2 regions of the Paenalkalicoccus suaedae genome follow, and region 1 is predicted to be linked to the other one. Evidence: a T-box and tRNA genes for the amino acid it is inferred to sense, from the RefSeq annotation. Region 1 holds a T-box; the other holds one or more tRNA genes.
What was found. A T-box is a leader RNA that pairs with one kind of tRNA and senses whether it is charged. The one in region 1 lies ahead of metG (methionine--tRNA ligase), so its partner is inferred to be a tRNA-Met.
Positions count from the first base shown of each region.

Region 2: it has a tRNA-Met gene. The T-box ahead of metG (methionine--tRNA ligase) is inferred to sense a tRNA for this amino acid. The anticodon was not compared.

Region 1 covers NZ_CP041372.2:46,830-53,790, reverse strand. Annotated here, with positions in the region: gene rnmV (ribonuclease M5) at 1-28, opposite strand, end outside; gene FLK61_RS00660 (resuscitation-promoting factor) at 100-1,380, opposite strand; gene FLK61_RS00655 (TatD family hydrolase) at 1,597-2,361, opposite strand; gene metG (methionine--tRNA ligase) at 2,419-4,419, opposite strand; T-box leader at 4,477-4,711, opposite strand; gene abrB (transition state genes transcriptional regulator AbrB) at 5,166-5,453, shown strand; gene rsmI (16S rRNA (cytidine(1402)-2'-O)-methyltransferase) at 5,518-6,402, opposite strand; gene FLK61_RS00635 (tRNA1(Val) (adenine(37)-N6)-methyltransferase) at 6,413-6,961, opposite strand, start outside.
Region 2 covers NZ_CP041372.2:1,174,298-1,181,258, reverse strand. Annotated here, with positions in the region: gene FLK61_RS06485 (amidase domain-containing protein) at 69-863, opposite strand; gene FLK61_RS06480 (methylated-DNA--[protein]-cysteine S-methyltransferase) at 917-1,429, opposite strand; gene queG (tRNA epoxyqueuosine(34) reductase QueG) at 1,455-2,579, opposite strand; tRNA gene FLK61_RS06470 (tRNA-Leu) at 2,698-2,783, opposite strand; tRNA gene FLK61_RS06465 (tRNA-Leu) at 2,817-2,905, opposite strand; tRNA gene FLK61_RS06460 (tRNA-Cys) at 2,938-3,011, opposite strand; tRNA gene FLK61_RS06455 (tRNA-Gly) at 3,021-3,095, opposite strand; tRNA gene FLK61_RS06450 (tRNA-Gln) at 3,103-3,177, opposite strand; tRNA gene FLK61_RS06445 (tRNA-His) at 3,202-3,277, opposite strand; tRNA gene FLK61_RS06440 (tRNA-Tyr) at 3,290-3,373, opposite strand; tRNA gene FLK61_RS06435 (tRNA-Thr) at 3,427-3,502, opposite strand; tRNA gene FLK61_RS06430 (tRNA-Phe) at 3,512-3,587, opposite strand; tRNA gene FLK61_RS06425 (tRNA-Met) at 3,592-3,668, opposite strand; tRNA gene FLK61_RS06420 (tRNA-Val) at 3,679-3,754, opposite strand; tRNA gene FLK61_RS06415 (tRNA-Glu) at 3,806-3,880, opposite strand; tRNA gene FLK61_RS06410 (tRNA-Ser) at 3,890-3,981, opposite strand; tRNA gene FLK61_RS06405 (tRNA-Asn) at 3,985-4,059, opposite strand; rRNA gene rrf (5S ribosomal RNA) at 4,098-4,214, opposite strand; rRNA gene FLK61_RS06395 (23S ribosomal RNA) at 4,459-6,961, opposite strand, start outside.

The DNA.
Region 1 (6,961 bases):
CCACGACAATCATCTCATGAATTTGCATCGTACGAACTCCTTTTAGTGGATACTTGCACACAAAAGGATGGCTTTAAAAACGAAGCCATCCTTACTAGTTTAATTTAATACGCGTACTTCAACGGAACGGCGACCAAAGTTTGTTGCATTCCCGTGATTTGGCATAAAGATATCAATTTTACGACCATTGATTGCGCCGCCAGTATCCGCCGCTAAAAATGTCCCGTATCCCTTTACCTCTACGCGAGAGCCTAGTGGGATAACTGCTGGGTCAACAGCGATTACTTTCGCATCAGGATTAGATTTTAGGTTAATTCCTGTACGTGTAATTCCAGAGCAACCAGTACAGTTAGCTGTATACGCTGTTGCTGTGAATGTTTGCCAGCTACCTCCACCTGAGGAGCTGTCCGATTCGCTTGAGCTACTCGAACTACTAGACGAGCTTGATGATGAACGATTGGATGATGACTCACTTGACCCGGACGATGAGGCACTACGAGATACAGTAGGCTGAATTTCCTTCGTCCCTACTGCTACAACACGATCTTTACTTTCTGCGACCGTTTCTTCTCGCAAAAATTCTCTCGAAACCTCTTCGCCATCTTCTAAGATGACTTCGTAGTATTTAGCAATCTTACCGTTTTCGCCTGATTGCTTTACTTCTTCAGAACCTTTTTCAAGACTTTCATCATTTTGTCTTACTGTAGCAAAATCTACGTTTTCTTCCACAACATCGGTGACCTTTTCTACTCGGACAACACGCACATCTGCTTCAGATGAGAGAACCTCCTCACTTGCAGGATCAACGCGGTCCAATTCATTAAGTGTTATTTCACTGGATGCTAAAAGGTCAGCGACCGTCGTCGAAGTCGTCCAAACATCTACTTCCTCTCCATCACTATGTAATGTAACAGGAAATGCTTCTTCGTAGGCGATATTTAATCCGCCAGAAATAGCCGTTTGCGGACTAGGCTCAAGGTGGTCGTGCTCCGATACAGTGATCGATAGCTCTTCCATAAGCTCAGCGACAGTATCTACGACTGTCCAAACGGTTTGTTCTTCTCCTTCAGTTAACACGGTAACTTCTTGTGCTTCTTTAAAATCTATAATGATAGAGTCTGTAATTGGTGTATCGAGTGACGGATCAACAAAATCGTGTTCCCTGACAGTTATCTCTTGCTCAGTTAGTGCTTCTTCTACTGTTTTAGCATGGGTAGAAAATGTTACCTCTTCTCCTTCAGCGGAAACAGTGACATCTGCTTTGGTAAATTCAAATAACAGGATGCCGATTGTACTAAATAATAGCAGAAGACCAACACTGGATGCAGCGGCTTTATTCTGCTTTAAAAGGGCAGAAAAACGCCTAATTCCAGATATCATGGGTAAACCCCTCCTTCAGAAACCGAATTATACTCGCGTGCTCCCCCCTTGTCAACAAAAGATGAGAAGTACTTCCTAATGGATTATCCATTAATTGACGCTTAATGAAAAGAATTTCCCATTGACAAAGTTTGAGGAGAAAGACAAATTTCTACGATTTTCAACGGTTTCATCGAAGGAGGAAGAAAATTCCCTATCGAGATTTACCTATAGATGTCAGGAAAGAGAAAAAAGTTTTTTTGCATTTTGCGTTGTTTGCGTCCGAAGCTCCTCATAAGACACCTCACGAAGCTCGGCAAGTTGCTCTAAAACAAGCTTCACATATGCTGGCTCATTACGCTTCCCTCTGTAAGGATGCGGTGCTAAATATGGAGCATCTGTCTCTATGAGCAACCGATCGTTCGGAATCGTTTTTGCGACCTCTTTTGGGAGCTTCGCATTTTTAAATGTGACAGGACCACCAAAGGAGATATAAAAGTTTATATCTAAGCATGCCTTTGCCATTTCCACGTCTCCCTGGAAGCAGTGCATAATTCCTCCTGCTTCAGCCGCATTCTCCTCTTGAAGAATACGTAACACATCGTCATGAGCATCACGATCATGAATAATGAGTGGTAGCTTCACCTTTTTAGCTAAAGCAATCTGCTTTTTAAATGCCTCGTGCTGTTGCTCCTTTGTCGACGTATCCCAATAGTAATCAAGACCCGTTTCTCCTATTGCCACTACTTTAGGATGCGCAGCAAGCTCCTCAAGCCAAGCAAGCTTTTCGTCATCAAAATCCTTTGCATCGACAGGGTGCCATCCAACAGACGCATAAATAAAGTCATAGTCATTGGCGAGTTGCATCGCCTTATGGATCGTTTTTGTATCAAACCCAACTACGACCATTTCTTGAACGCCTGCTTCCCGCGCTCTGGCAATGACCTCTTCTACATCCTCTTCATACTGATCAGCATTTAAATGGACATGTGTATCAATCATCGTGTGTTCCTCCTATAAAGAGGGGCGTGCTGGCCAATGCCGACACGCCCCATTTGTTTATTTTACTTGCGCGCCATTTGGTAGCGACTGCTCTACTGTAGCCAATGTTAGGCTATCTCCATGTGATCCTGCAAGGATCATGCCTTGTGATAGCTCGCCTCTAAGCTTCACTGGTTTCAGGTTTGTCACACAAATAACCTTCTTCCCTACAAGCTCATCCGGCTCATAAAACTTCGCAATCCCTGATACAACTTGACGCTTTTCGTAGCCTAAATCAAGCTGGATCTTTAAAAGCTTATCGGCTTTTTTCACTTTTTCAGCCGATAGGACCGTCGCAACACGCAGGTCTACCTTCATAAAGTCATCGATCGTAATTTCATCTACCTCAGGAGCTTCTACAACCGCTTCCGCTTCCTCCTCAGGCTCATCCGGCTTCTTCACGCTTCCCATCATATCGAGGATTGCTTGGACCTCTTCTTCTACATCTAAACGTGGGAAAAGTGGTTCACCCTTCTTAATAACCGTCGTTCCCTTTGGAATTTGACCAAATGTACGGAGGGTTGCCCATTCTGTTAAATCAGCATCAATAGATAGCTGTGTCCAAATCTTCGCCGGTGTTTCTGTTAAGAAAGGACGAAGCATAATAGACGTTTGGCGTAGCGATTCGACAAGGTGATGGAGCACGGATCCAAGCTGACCTCGCGACGCCTCATCCTTTGCAAGAATCCAAGGCTGTGTCTCATCAATGTATTTATTGGTACGACTAATGAGCTGACCAATTGCCGCGAGAGCAACAGAGAACTGCATGTCTTCTAAAGAGTCTTCTACTTTATCAACGGTTGCATCCACAAGTTCCACTAAAGAAGCATCAAACGGTGTTGCATCCTTTTCGTAAGCTGGAATTTCACCATCAAAATATTTATTAATCATCGCAATTGTACGGTTTACTAGGTTGCCCAGGTCATTAGCTAAGTCATAGTTCACGCGATCAACAAAGGCCTCTGGCGTAAAGACACCATCTGCGCCAAACGGTACTTCGCGTAGTAAGTAATAGCGCACAGCATCTAGTCCATAGCGATCGATAAGTGGTACAGGGTCTACCACGTTCCCTTTCGACTTGGACATTTTACCATCCTTCATAAGAAGCCAACCGTGCGCAAATACTTTTTTAGGTAACGGCAGGTCAAGCGCCATGAGCATAATTGGCCAGTAGATCGTATGGAAGCGGACAATCTCTTTCCCAACTAGCTGTACATCGGCAGGCCAATGCTTTTGATATAAGCCATCCTCATCTGTCGTATAGCCAAGCGCTGTGATGTAGTTTAATAGTGCGTCGATCCATACATAGATAACATGCTTCGGATCTCGGTTTACTTTTACACCCCATTCATAGGATGTACGAGAAACAGCTAAATCTTCTAAGCCTGGCTTAATGAAGTTATTGATCATTTCATTCTTTCGACTCTCTGGTTGAATAAACTCTGGATTTTCGTCGTAGAAAGCAAGTAGACGGTCTGCATAGTTGCTCATCTTAAAGAAATACGATTCTTCTCGTACTTTTTCTACTGGATGTCCACTATCTGGACTTTTTCCACCCACAATATTTCCATCGCTGTCGAATTCTTTATCATCTAACTGAGTTTCTGTATAGAAGGTTTCATCTGGAATGGAGTACCAACCTTCGTATTCGTCTAAGTAAATATCACCTTGCTCAAGGAGCTGATCAAAAACTTTTGCGACTACCTTCTTATGACGTGTTTCCGTTGTACGGATAAAGTCATCATAAGAGATGTCGAGTTTTTTCCATAGCATTTGAATATCTGCTACTAGCTCATCAACAAATGCTTGTGGCGTTACTCCTTTTTCTTCTGCTTTTTGCTGAATCTTTTGTCCGTGCTCATCTGTCCCTGTTAAGTAGCGGACATCAAAGCCTTGAAGACGTTTGTAGCGAGCAAGAGCATCGCCAGCTACTGTTGTGTAAGCATGACCAATGTGGAGCTTGCCGCTTGGATAATAAATCGGTGTTGTTAAATAAAAGCTATTCGTTGCTTTCGTCATGATAGTCCTCCTAAAAATAAAATGTGGTGTAAAAACAAAAAACTCCCGCCCTATAGCTATAGGGACGAGAGTTATCTCACGCGGTACCACCCGAATTTGCCGGTAACTCCGGCCTCTTACGCTAGTTCAATCTAGCTATGCGTAACGTGCACACACGTATTTCCCTAACAGTACGCTCGGGAAATAGCCTCTACTTGGACCATGTTCGCCATCATTTTTATACCGGTTTGCAGCTACCCCGGCTCTCTGCTTCATAAAAATAAATGGGTACTCATCCAGTCACGGAGGACAACCTATACAGCTATCGCGATCTCTATCTAAAAATATACTGAAACTACTAACAAGTGTCAATGTAAGATGCAGATACTTCTAGGATGTCCAACGACTATTTATTTCATAATTACAAAATAATGGTTTATACTATCTATATATGGGAATGATATTGAAGAAGTCGAAATAAAAGTCGACAAAGATGTATAATTTGTCGAAATATACGTTATTTTGTCGAACTATGATCGTATAACTATAGTTATATCTAATTTTTTGGATACTCTTGACTAAGTTTATTACTTAGAGCCACAAGGGTTTCAGACACTTTACAAATATTCCTTTAAACTTTTTGCACTTTTTATTTGACTTCTTTTGGAAGCATTGGTATTATAACCTTAACAGAATTTTGTCGAATCCTGACACGTACGCAGCCTCGACAAAGATGTGAATTTAAAATTTGAGAGGGGATTTTTATTATGAAATCTACAGGAATTGTAAGAAAAGTTGATGAACTAGGACGCGTGGTTATTCCTATCGAGCTTCGCCGTACACTTGACATTGCAGAGAAGGACGCACTTGAAATCTATGTGGACGACGAGCGTATCGTTCTTAAGAAGTACAAGCCAAACATGACTTGTCAAGTAACTGGAGAAGTTTCTGATGACAACCTATCACTAGCTAACGGTAAAATCATCTTAAGCCCACTTGGTGCAAAAGAAGTTGTAAAAGAGCTTGAAGAATACCTATCTAAGCAAGAGAGCTAATATCTCTTCTTATACAAAAGCCGCGTGACGAGAGATTAACTCCGTTACGCGGCTTTCTTCTGTTTTATTCACTTTCACTTTCGACATGATACGCTTGATATACCTCACGTTTTGGTAGCGAGCGCTCTTTGGCGACTGTTTTTATTGCATCTTTCGATGACTCGCCCTGATCAATAATAGACTGGACATGATCTAAAATCGACAAATGTGCCCACCACGCTTCGCCTTCCGCTTCTTTTTGTTCCTCGTAAGAAGCACCGCTAATGAGTACCACACATTCCCCACGTATTTCTCCTTGCTGTGACCATTCGACAAGTTCTTTTAACGTACCCGTAATAATCGTTTCGTACTGCTTCGTAATTTCTCGACAAACGCTCGCCTCTCGATCCCCAAACACATCATAGGCATCTGCCAACATGTCTTTTAGCCGATGAGGTGCCTCATAAAATAGTAACGTCGAAGCAATAGGCTGCCACTGCTGAAAAATTTCTTTCCGTTTTTTCTTTTTACGGTCAACAAACCCTACAAACGTAAACGAATCCGTTGATAAACCTGATGCAATTAACCCCGTTAACGCTGCGTTTGCTCCCGGTAGCGCAATGACTTTTAATCCTTCTTTCTTTGCTGCTGCCACAAGATCGGCACCAGGATCAGAAATCGCAGGCATGCCGGCATCACTCACTAATGCAATCATCTGACCTTCTCGAATCTTAGCTAGCAGCTGCTCCTCACGCTCTTCTTTATTATGCTCATGATAGCTGATAAGCGATGTTGTAATCTCAAAAGCGTGACACAGTTTTTTCGTATGTCGTGTATCCTCCGCTGCTATTAAATCTGCCTCTTTAAGCGTCGCAATAGCACGATAAGTCATATCCTCTAAATTTCCTATTGGCGTTGGCACTAAATATAAGGCGCCACCATCCTCTTTAAAGCTTCGTTGCTCTCTCATGTTTACCTCCTCAAGCGTCTTGCTTATCCCAATGCTCTGCAAATTCCTTTGTAAAAGACCCATCTTCTTGATACAGCACCCACGGTGGCAAAATCTTCGCCCCAAAGCCTCCGTCTCGAACCGCTTCTATTAACAGCATGTTCGCATCCTTCCCTTTATGCGGGTGTACACACTGGATCCGCTTAGGCGCAAGCTTATACGTATGCATATACGCAATAATTTCATCTAGTCGCTCCGGTCGATGCACAAGTGCTACACGCCCCTTTGATTTCACTAATCGGGACGAAACTCGGATCACATCCTCAAGCGTACAGGCAATTTCGTGCCTCGCCAAGGATTTAAACGTGTTTTCGTTCGTTCCTTTGTCTGCTGTCACTGCAAAGTAAGGAGGGTTGCATGTTACAACGTCATATTTTCCCCACGCGACATCCGTCAATTTGTTCAAGTCTTGTTGAGAAACAGTGATTTGTTCCTCTAATTTATTCTCTGCGACCGACAGCTTCGTTAGTTCGGCCAATGTCTCCTGCAACTCGACTCCTAAAATTGAAGCCTTTGTTCT
Region 2 (6,961 bases), 1.1 Mb from region 1:
AAACAGTTAAATTGTAGCCTATCGTATTGTACCACTATCAGGCAAGACGTGCACAGCTTAGTATGAACTTAATCTTCTATATGAAAAAATACATAGCGACAATTTTCGGTCCAAGCAGTCGAATCCTCGTAGCTCCAGTGTCTCATCCTACTATCAGAGGTATGCGCGTTTACTAACGCTTCCCCGTCGGCTGTAAAGGCGACAATAATCGTCGTATGCTGAAAGCGGCCATTTCCATCAAAATCATAACAAATGATATCTCCCTCTGAGAGCTCCCTAACATCTTGCTTCTCAGATGCCCTAAGACCAGTGCGTGAGCTCTTTAAATACCACATCATACTATGGGCTACTGACCAGCTAAAACTCCAGAGGTTGCCATCGTACCACCATCCCTGCTCACGAGAAGGCATCCCCCTCATCGGCGCACCACCAGCTCTTAAGCACTGCGAGATAAAGTTCGTACAGTCATTTGTAAAAGCATGGTACTGAGGATTTCGTCCATCCCACCACATCTCCGCATACTGAACTGCCTTCACTCGATCATAATAGACTCGTTCAAGTGGATCTTGTCTGTCTTTTGGCTCCATCTCTACCTCTATATTTGATGAAATGACTTCATAATCGTCCAGCACCTGATCCTTCTCTACAATAACCGCACGATGGATCTTTTGCTGTTCCATATAGACGTGATCATGTTCCATTCGAACCTTTACTTCATGTACAAGACATTCCACATACTCTCTATCTTCGATCAGGAGATGCTTAAGAACGTCTACATGGACATCATGCTTGATCCAGCCCTTGGACTCTACCTGCATCTGCCGCCTGTATTTATCTTTTAAATATGTCTCTAAAGAAAACATGGATGTGCCCTCCATCCTTCACGATATCTTCTTTAGAATATGGTGCCACCTCTCTAAATAGACCCTTCCATTTTTAAGAGGTGTTCTTTTATTGGTAACCCGCCTCCATAGCCTACCATAGAACCATTTGATCCAATAACTCGGTGACATGGAACAACTATTGGAATAGGATTTTTATTGTTGGCCCCTCCTACTGCTCGCACAGCCTTAGGAGCACCTATTTGTTGAGCAATGTCTTTATATGACCTTGTTTCCCCAAAAGGAATCGAGCTGACTGCCTCCCACACAAGCTTTTGAAATGGCGTACCATGATAGTGCAGTTCAAGCTCGAATGCTCTTAACTCATGATTAAAATAAGCCTCTAGCTGCTCTATACTGTTAGTTAACGCCTCTCTCGATTCGTATAAATCAATCCCTTCATTGCGAGCTCGACTCTTTCTAGTAATACTCTGATGAGCATCCTTCGCTTCTCCAAATTCAATATAGTGCAACGCATTGTCCGATCCGACAACCGTTAATACACCGATCGGCGATGAGATCTCTGTATAGGCGAGTTTGACTGACATAAACTTCTCTCCCTTTTACCCCTTTTTATGATGAAAATATAGCATCGAGCTCATCAATCATAATGGACTCATTACATGTTTCTCTAAGCTCTCGTAAAAATATCATCGTATTTTCAGATTGGTCAATTTGAGCGATGGACCATATAGCAGTTGCTCGAATATCAGGTCTTGGATCCTCCAAGGCAACTTTTTTTAAGTCTTCCAATGCATAGGCATCCTTAAAATTACCTAAAGCTAAAATAGCATTGCGCTGAATAGGTTTTTTCCCACGCCAAGAACCTGACATATACCCATACTTTGCCTTAAAATCTCGATTGGACATAGTAAGAAGAGGAATTAAAGATGGCTTCACTAACTCAGGATCTGGTTCTAGTTCTTCGTGCCTGTGCTCATCTACGCCTTTATTTTTAGGACACACTACTTGGCACGTATCACATCCGTATAACCTGTTACCAAGCTTTTTTCGGAACTCCACCGGTAATACATCCTTAGTTTGTGTGAGAAAAGCGACACATTTTTTTGCGTCAAGTTTCCCTCCCTCAAGAAGCGCTCCAGTCGGACAAGCATCTATACATTTATTGCAACTTCCGCACTGATCCTCCATTGCAACATCTGGTTCTAATGGAATCGTAGTGATCATGTCTCCTAAGTAGACATAAGATCCAAACTCAGGAGTAATAATAGCGCAGTTTTTAGCACTCCATCCTATACCTGCTCGTTCAGCTACGGCACGGTCAATTAGTTCTCCCGTATCAACCATAGAGGCGCATTTTGCATCAGGTACTTTAGATAAAATAAATTGCTCTAATTTATCTAAACGACGCCGTAACACATGATGATAGTCTTCTCCCCAGGAAGCTCGGCAAAAAATACCCTTTCGATCCCCGCGAACACTTTTAGGAGCATTCTTCATTTTAGAAGGGTAAGCAACGGCAATAGAAATAATTGTTTTCGCTTCTGGCAAGAGCTGCGATGGCTCCGTTCGCTCGTCGATGGTTCCTTTTTCAAATCCAGATTGAAGTCCAGATTCCTGTTGCGTTTTTAAACGTTCTTTCATAAGTTGAAACGGATCTGCAGTAGCAAAGCCAATTTTATCAATACCAATCTTTTTACTATATGCAACAATCTCTTGTTTGAGCGTTTCATTCATTTAATACCGTCCTCCCTTCTAAAATGTGATTTATGTTTTGTTGCTTCAGCTTTTCTATAAGTTATTATCTCAAAAAGACAATAAAAAAACGACCCAAAAGGTCGTATTAGTAGTAAAATGGTACCGGAGGCGGGACTTGAACCCGCACGCCCGTGAAGGCATCGGATTTTGAGTCCGACGTGTCTGCCATTCCACCACTCCGGCAAAGATATATGTAAAAGAAATTCAAGTTTTAATTGGTGCCGAGGGCCGGACTTGAACCGGCACGGTAATCACTTACCGCAGGATTTTAAGTCCTGTGTGTCTGCCAATTCCACCACCCCGGCATTTACAAACAGAAGCATAATCATAATTTAATTGGAGGCGACAACCGGATTCGAACCGGTGATAAAGGTTTTGCAGACCTCTGCCTTACCACTTGGCTATGCCGCCTAACTAAAATGGAGCGGAAAACGGGATTCGAACCCGCGACCCCCACCTTGGCAAGGTGGTGCTCTACCACTGAGCTATTTCCGCAAAAAAATGGCAGGGCTAGCAGGATTCGAACCTGCGAGTCACGGAATCAAAATCCGATGCCTTACCGCTTGGCTATAGCCCTATATAAATGATAGTAAGTTTAAAATGGGGCGACTGATGGGAATTGAACCCACGAGTGCCGGAATCACAATCCGGTGCGTTAACCACTTCGCCACAATCGCCACAAAAGAAACTGGTGGAGGGGGGCAGATTCGAACTGCCGAACCCGAGGGAGCGGATTTACAGTCCGCCGCGTTTAGCCACTTCGCTACCCCTCCAAAACATAGTATTCATATTAACAAATCCTGTGACAGAAAGTCAATATAAATAGTGGTGCTGGCCAGAGGACTTGAACCCCCAACCTACTGATTACAAGTCAGTTGCTCTACCAATTGAGCTAGGCCAGCAAAAAAACATGGTGGCTCGGGACGGAATCGAACCGCCGACACACGGATTTTCAGTCCGTTGCTCTACCGACTGAGCTACCGAGCCAATTTGGTTGCGGGGGGCGGATTTGAACCACCGACCTTTGGGTTATGAGCCCAACGAGCTACCAGACTGCTCCACCCCGCGATAATAATAATGGTGGAGGATGACGGGCTCGAACCGCCGACCCCCTGCTTGTAAGGCAGGTGCTCTCCCAACTGAGCTAATCCTCCATATTGGATAAATAAACTATGAATCTCTTCGTCATTATGTTAAATAAACAGTGGTGACCCGTACGGGATTCGAACCCGTGTTACCGCCGTGAAAGGGCGGTGTCTTAACCACTTGACCAACGGGCCAATAAATACTGGCGGAGAGCGAGGGATTCGAACCCTCGGTACGGCTTTGACCGCACACACGATTTCCAATCGTGCTCCTTCGACCACTCGGACAGCTCTCCATATGGCTCCACAGGTAGGATTCGAACCTACGACCGATCGGTTAACAGCCGATAGCTCTACCACTGAGCTACTGTGGAATAGTAAAAATAATCTTTTTGTATAATATGTATGTATAGCCCAGCAACGTCCTACTCTCACAGGGGGACAGCCCCCAACTACCATCGGCGCTAGAGAGCTTAACTTCCGTGTTCGGCATGGGAACGGGTGTGACCTCTCTGCTATCGTCACTAGACTATGATTTTTTCCTAATAAGCATCGAATCTCTGCGTCCATTGCCCTCATTCGAATCCTCACGTGTCCAAACACGCTCCGGTTCTCTTTCGGTCATGTCCTTGATCTTCTTGCTTCTTACGAAAAAATATTTCTTTAACAGGTTTTTGTCTGTCAAAGTAAAGGTCGTTGACCTTTCAAAACTGGATAGTGAACATGTAGAAGAAGAATCGTCTTAGTTGACGCCTTCTGTAAAACTATATATCTTGGTTAAGCCCTCGATCGATTAGTATCTCTCAGCTCCGCATATCGCTATGCTTCCACACGAGACCTATCTACCTCATCATCTCTAAGGGATCTTACTCACTATAAGTGATGGGAAATCTCATCTTGAGGGGGGCTTCATGCTTAGATGCTTTCAGCACTTATCCCGTCCACACGTAGCTACCCAGCTATGCTCCTGGCGGAACAACTGGTACACCAGCGGTGTGTCCATCCCGGTCCTCTCGTACTAAGGACAGCTCCTCTCAAATTTCCAACGCCCGCGACGGATAGGGACCGAACTGTCTCACGACGTTCTGAACCCAGCTCGCGTGCCGCTTTAATGGGCGAACAGCCCAACCCTTGGGACCTACTTCAGCCCCAGGATGCGACGAGCCGACATCGAGGTGCCAAACCTCCCCGTCGATGTGGACTCTTGGGAGAGATTAGCCTGTTATCCCCAGGGTAGCTTTTATCCGTTGAGCGACGGCCCTTCCATACGGTGCCGCCGGATCACTAAGCCCGACTTTCGTCCCTGCTCGACCTGTATGTCTCGCAGTCAAGCTCCCTTATGCCTTTGCACTCTGCGAATGATTTCCAACCATTCTGAGGGAACCTTTGGGCGCCTCCGTTACTTTTTAGGAGGCGACCGCCCCAGTCAAACTGCCCACCTGACACTGTCCCTGAACCGGATCACGGTTCGAGGTTAGAATGTCAAAACAGCCAGGGTAGTATCCCACCAATGCCTCCACCGAAGCTAGCGCTCCGGTTTCCAAGGCTCCTACCTATCCTGTACAAGCTGTTCCAACATCCAATATCAAGCTACAGTAAAGCTCCATGGGGTCTTTCCGTCCTGTCGCGGGTAACCTGCATCTTCACAGGTAATATAATTTCACCGGGTCTCTCGTTGAGACAGTGCCCAAATCGTTGCACCTTTCGTGCGGGTCGGAACTTACCCGACAAGGAATTTCGCTACCTTAGGACCGTTATAGTTACGGCCGCCGTTTACTGGGGCTTCAATTCAGAGCTTCTCCCGTAAGGGATAACCCCTCCTCTTAACCTTCCAGCACCGGGCAGGTGTCAGCCCCTATACTTCGCCTTGCGGCTTCGCAGAGACCTGTGTTTTTGATAAACAGTCGTTTGGGCCTATTCACTGCGGCTCTCTCGGGCTTGCACCCTAATAGAGCACTCCTTCTCCCGAAGTTACGGAGTCATTTTGCCGAGTTCCTTAACGAGAGTTCTCCCGCGCGTCTTAGAATTCTCTTCCCGCCTACCTGTGTCGGTTTGCGGTACGGGCACCAGCTTTCTCACTAGAGGCTTTTCTTGGCAGTGTAGGATCGGGAACTTCGCTACTAAATTTCGCTCGTGATCACAGCTCAACCTTACGGTAGACGGATTTGCCTATCTACCAGCCTCACTGCTTCAGCGCACACTTCCAATCGTGCGCATTCCCTACCTTCCTGCGTCCCCCCATTGCTCAAACAAAAGCGTGGTGGTACAGGAATATCAACCTGTTTGCCATCGCCTACGCCTTTCGGCCTCGGCTTAGGTCCCGACTAACCCTGAGTGGACGAGCCTTCCTCAGGAACCCTTAGGCTTTCGACGGAGGGGATTCTCACCCCTCTTTTCGCTACTCATACCGGCATTCTCACTTCCAAGCGCTCCACAAGTCCTTCCGGTCTTGCTTCGCAGCCCTTGGAACGCTCCCCTACCATTAACACCTAAGGTGTTAATCCATAGCTTCGGTGATACGTTTAGCCCCGGTACATTTTCGGCGCAGAGTCACTCGACCAGTGAGCTATTACGCACTCTTTCAATGATGGCTGCTTCTAAGCCAACATCCTGGTTGTCTAAGCAACTCCACATCCTTTTCCACTTAACGTATACTTTGGGACCTTAGCTGATGGTCTGGGCTGTTTCCCTTTTGACTACGGATCTTAGCACTCGCAGTCTGACTCCCGAGGATAAGTAATTGGCATTCGGAGTTTGACTGAATTCGGTAATCCTGTGGGGACCCCTAGTCCAATCAGTGCTCTACCTCCAATACTCTTCCCTCGAGGCTAGCCCTAAAGCTATTTCGGGGAGAACCAGCTATTTCCGAGTTCGATTGGCATTTCACCCCTACCCACACCTCATCCCCGCACTTTTCAACGTGCGTGGGTTCGGGCCTCCATCCAGTGTTACCTGGACTTCACCCTGGACATGGGTAGATCACCCGGTTTCGGGTCTACAACCACGTACTATGTCGCCCTATTCAGACTCGCTTTCGCTGCGGCTCCGTCTCTTCAACTTAACCTTGCACGTAATCGTAACTCGCCGGTTCATTCTACAAAAGGCACGCTGTCACCCATTAACGGGCTCCAACTACTTGTAGGCACACGGTTTCAAGATCTCTTTCACTCCCCTCTCGGGGTGCTTTTCACCTTTCCCTCACGGTACTGGTTCACTATCGGTCACTAGGGAGTATTTAGCCTTGGGAGATGGTCCTCCCAGATTCCGACGGGGTTT